Regions from separate parts of the Hahella sp. NBU794 genome, predicted to be linked through region 1. Evidence: riboswitches for the same ligand, from Rfam matches in the RefSeq annotation. Region 1 holds a riboswitch; the other holds the start of a gene.

Region 1 (2,188 bases):
GCTGGCGTGAGCATTGCGCCGGGAACTCTGTTCAGCGGCGATGGCGACAAGTACAGACATTGCCTGCGGCTCAATTGCGCGGCGCCCTGGACGGCGGAGGCGGAAGACGCGATCCGCCAGTTGGGCGTCTGGTTGCGCGCAGGCTAAGCGGGATTACCAGCCGAAGCTGAACGTGGGATCAATGAAGAACATGACGCCGCTATAACAGGCGAGCATCAGAAAGCTGCTGATAAAGCCGTGAAAAGCGGTCTTGTAGCCGGCTTCTTCGTCCTTCTTGAAAAGAAAGCGATAACCTGCGAAACAGCTCAAACCAATCACAAACAGCGCTACCAGGGCGAAGCCGCCGTTGATCACCTGCATATTGATGATGAAATTCTCTCGCGCCGTAGCGGCCGCCGGCGCTTCGTCCGGATACAGGATAAAAGAGCCCGGCAGCAATGGGTGGGCGGTGGCTTCAATGGTGTAACGATAGAAAGGCCAGAAGCGTCCACAGCGGGCGAGCAGACGATCGCCTTCCTGGGCGCTGACCACGGCGTTGGCGGCGAATAGCGGGCCGCCGCAAAGGTCGAATTCTTTTTTCACCTCTTCCCGGCTGTGCAGTTCGACACTGCGTTCGATGCTCACCGGCGACCAGCCGGTCAGATTGAAGACGGTATATTCCAACAGGCTCAAGCCATAGGCCAGTCCGGCATACATGAACACGAGGAACAGCAGACGTTTCAGAATGAGTCCATGGCGGGACAAGGGCGCGTCGGTCATACAGTCTTATTCTTGTCAGTAATTACGGGAGCGTAAAACTGACACAATCTTGCAGGCAGGTCCAGCGCCCCTCAGCGGCTTTCTGGACTTAAAATGATCAATTCACGATAATGTGGGCCGCAATGGTTCCAGTTGCTCAAAGTTCGATCATTTTCGATGAGAGCAGGATTAAATGGGAATCCGGTGGGCGCGACTTTATGCGCGTCCGATCAGCCGGAGCTGTCCCCGCAACTGTGAGCGAAGAGTTCGTCCCGGATAACGCCGCCCCTCCTTATCGCGACGTTATCAAAGGCCACTGGGTGGAGATTGTCTCCATGTTCGGGAAGGCGGGACAGGACTACGAAACGCAAGCCAGGAGACCTGCCATTGTTCGACTCCCATTCGGAGCCTGTTTTATCCGACCGTAAACGGGGAATTTACGCCGGATTCGCACCTCGCATCGATTCAAGGCGGCATCTGCATGTTGGTTAAGGCTTTTCGGGCCCTGGGAGTGCTATCAGCGCTTACTTTCACACTTTCCGTCAACGGGGGCGATGCGCGCGCCGCTGAGCCCACGGTCATGTCGGTCAATCAGTGCGTTGACCAAATGATGGGGTATCTCGCCCCGGAAAATCTGGTGTCAGTCACCTGGCTCAGCCATCAGCCCTCTGAGCTGGAAATTGCACCGACCTTGCGCGACATTCCCGCCAACTTTGGTTTTATCGAGCAAGTGCTGGAGCTTCGGCCGGATATCGTGATGGCGGGCCAGTATGGCGCTTCCTCGCTTAAGCCGCTGGTGCGGAAGTTCAATATGCGTTGGGTGGAGATTCCGTTGCCGCAATCTCTCGATGATTTGGCGTCAAGCTGGAGCCTGATGGGTGAAGCGGTGCGCAAACCTGAGCAGGCGGCCAGTATCGTTAGTGGGCTGAGAGCCTATTTCGCTCAGGTTCACGGGAAGATCGCGGATAAACAAGTCAGAGCGCTGATTCTGAACGCCAATGGCTGGATCGCTGGCGAGGGCAATTTCCAGGACGCCTTTCTGAACGCCATCGGCGTGATTAACGTGGCGAGCGAACAGGGCGTGCAGGGCTGGGGGCAAGTGGATCTGGAGACGCTGGTGCGCTGGCGGCCGGATTTGTTGCTGATGGTCAGCAACAGCTATGACAGCGAAGCGTTGGCGACGAATTGGGTGGAACACCCTTTATTGAAGCGCCGTCCTTCCCGTTTCGAGCCCCTGTATATCCCGGCCGACTGGCTCTCCTGCGGAACGCCTGCCATGACGCTGGCGGCCCAAAAGGTAGCGGATCACATATTGGCGCAAGAGCGTAAAGCGTCAGGGTCGGAGACTGCGGATGACTTATAACCGTTTGCTCCTGATTCTGAGCCTGTCGCTCGCCTTTTTGATCGGTTTGTCTCTGTGCACCGGCCGGGTGACCGGGGTGAGCTGGCC
Region 2 (2,188 bases), 300 kb from region 1:
TTCCAGTGTCCGCCCTGGGCGCGCCAGCATCGCAGGGCGCTGTCCAGCGCGCCGCAACAGGCGTAACTGAACGCCGTCAGTCGGGCGGGAACCCAATTCAACAGATCATCCAGCCGCGCCGCCGCCCAGCCGAAATAGAAATAACGCGTGTTTTTATAGCCCCACATCGCATCCAGGGTATTGCTGAGGCGATACATCACCACACCGGGAACGCCGGCGAGCAGGAACCAGAAAATGGCGGCGAAGATGGCGTCGTTGCCGTTCTCCAGGGCGGATTCCGTAGCGGCGGAGGCGATCTCCTCCTCCCCCAACTCCGCCGTGTCGCGACTGACAATCATGGACAGACTGCGCCGCGCCGCCGCCGCGTCATGCCTGCGCAATGGCGCGGCCACCTGACGCACATGCTCCAGCAAACTGCGCCAGCCGATGGCGAGATAAAGCACGAAGGCGGAAAAGATAATGTGTCCCCAGCGGGAAGATTCGCTCCACTCGTTCGCCAGCCAGGCAAGCGTCGCCCAGGGCAGAATCGACGCCGTCACCGCCGCAGCGCCAAGCGCGCGGGTTGCTGTTGAAGAGAAGTCGGCGATGCGAATCGCTCCTTCCACCCAACCGGCGTAGCGCCCGAAACCAACCAAAGGATGCAGCCGGCGCGGTTCTCCCAACAGGGCGTCGAAAGTCAGGGCGAGGACAAGAATCAGCAATGTATCCATTGGTCAGTATGCGCCAAGCTCGTGATGAGGCGGCCTATTCTCACCATGGTCCGCGCGCATTGCAACCCGCTAACTTGTTGACTTCCCCTGCGTTCAGCCAATAGCATATCCCGCTGACCAAGGTGCTCGACCGCGAGATAATCGGGAAATCTGGTGCGCGATACGCTAATCCAGTGCTGCCCCCGCAACGGTAATCGAAAGTAATTTGCTAACGCCACTGTGTCGTCAGTTTTGACATGGGAAGGCGCAAATGTTGTGTCGAAAATGCTTCGACCTTTCGTAAGCCCGGAGACCGGCCTTGCTTTATCCACTGCAGTTCGTACGGGTAGGTGCGCAGATCATGCAAACTAAAAATCTCTCTCTTCCATTGCTGGCTTCCAATAACGCAGCGCTACAACTTATCGGCGCCATGTGCTTCGGCGGACTGATTCTGTTCGCAGTGGGCTTTCTGTCCATGGATGCGGCTCACAATGCCGCTCACGACACCCGGCACGCGTTTGCTTTCCCCTGTCACTAACAGTTACTGAATTCTGAGGCCCTGCCAGGGCCAGACGTTCGCCTGTCCGACTTGACGCCGCACCTCATGTGCGGCGCTTGCGCGCATAGCGACGTCACACCGCATTGCATGAGGAAGAGACATGTTGTTTCAGCGTATTATCCTGGCGTCGCTGCTGGTTGGCCTGTTGGCTGGCGGGCTGCTGAGCGCCGTACAACACTCCCAGGTCACCAGCATTATTCTGGAGGCGGAAACCTACGAAGGCGGCGAGGAGCCTGAGCCGGTCGTAGTGGAAGATCACCCGCATGCGGCGGCGGACGCCCATCACTCCCATGAACACGAGCACGGCGGCGCTGAAGCTGGCGGCCATCACCACGGCGATGACGCCTGGGCCCCGGAAGACGGCGTGGAGCGTACACTGTACACCCTGCTCGCCAACGTGCTCGCCGGCATTGGCTTCAGTGCGCTGATGCTGGCTTGTATGTACGCCGCCAGACTCAGCGGCAAAGGCGGCGCAGGCTGGGGCGCGGGATTATTGTGGGGGCTGGCGGGCTATGGCGTGTTCTTTGTCGCTCCCGCTCTGGGGCTGCCGCCGGAGATTCCCGGCATGCAGGCCGCCGCACTGGAAAATCGCCAATTGTGGTGGATCGCCACCGCCCTGGTTACCGCGATTGGTTTCGCCTTGCTGGCGTTCGCGCCGGGATGGAAAAAGCTGGGCGGACTGCCCCTGATGATTATTCCCCATCTGGTCGGCGCGCCGCACACCAATGCGCCGGAGTTCGCCGCCTCCAACCCACAGGCTCTGCAAGCGCTAGAGTCGCTGCATCATCAATTCATTACCGCCGCTACCCTGACCAACGCACTGTTCTGGGTGATCGTCGGGCTGGCCTGCGCCTGGTTCCTGCGCCGTTGGAGCAGCCAGGACGCCGCCCTGCAGGCGCGCTGAGTCAATGGACGTCGCCGCCCAGCCAGCCCTCGCCGC

What was found. A riboswitch is a leader RNA that binds a small molecule or an ion and turns the genes downstream of it on or off. The one in region 1 is predicted to bind cobalamin.
Region 2: linked by a shared signal. The riboswitch ahead of ACQYWX_RS28320 (CbtB domain-containing protein) and the one ahead of ACQYWX_RS29745 (ABC transporter substrate-binding protein) in region 1 are both predicted to bind cobalamin.

Annotation. Positions count from the first base shown of each region.
Region 1 covers NZ_CP192738.1:6,743,537-6,745,724, reverse strand. Annotated here, with positions in the region: gene ACQYWX_RS29755 (PLP-dependent aminotransferase family protein) at 1-147, shown strand, start outside; gene ACQYWX_RS29750 (hypothetical protein) at 154-759, opposite strand; cobalamin riboswitch at 866-1,141, shown strand; gene ACQYWX_RS29745 (ABC transporter substrate-binding protein) at 1,220-2,101, shown strand; gene ACQYWX_RS29740 (FecCD family ABC transporter permease) at 2,091-2,188, shown strand, end outside.
Region 2 covers NZ_CP192738.1:6,441,103-6,443,290, forward strand. Annotated here, with positions in the region: gene cbiB (adenosylcobinamide-phosphate synthase CbiB) at 1-710, opposite strand, end outside; cobalamin riboswitch at 814-1,025, shown strand; gene ACQYWX_RS28320 (CbtB domain-containing protein) at 1,051-1,227, shown strand; gene ACQYWX_RS28325 (CbtA family protein) at 1,349-2,152, shown strand; gene ACQYWX_RS28330 (ATP-binding protein) at 2,157-2,188, shown strand, end outside.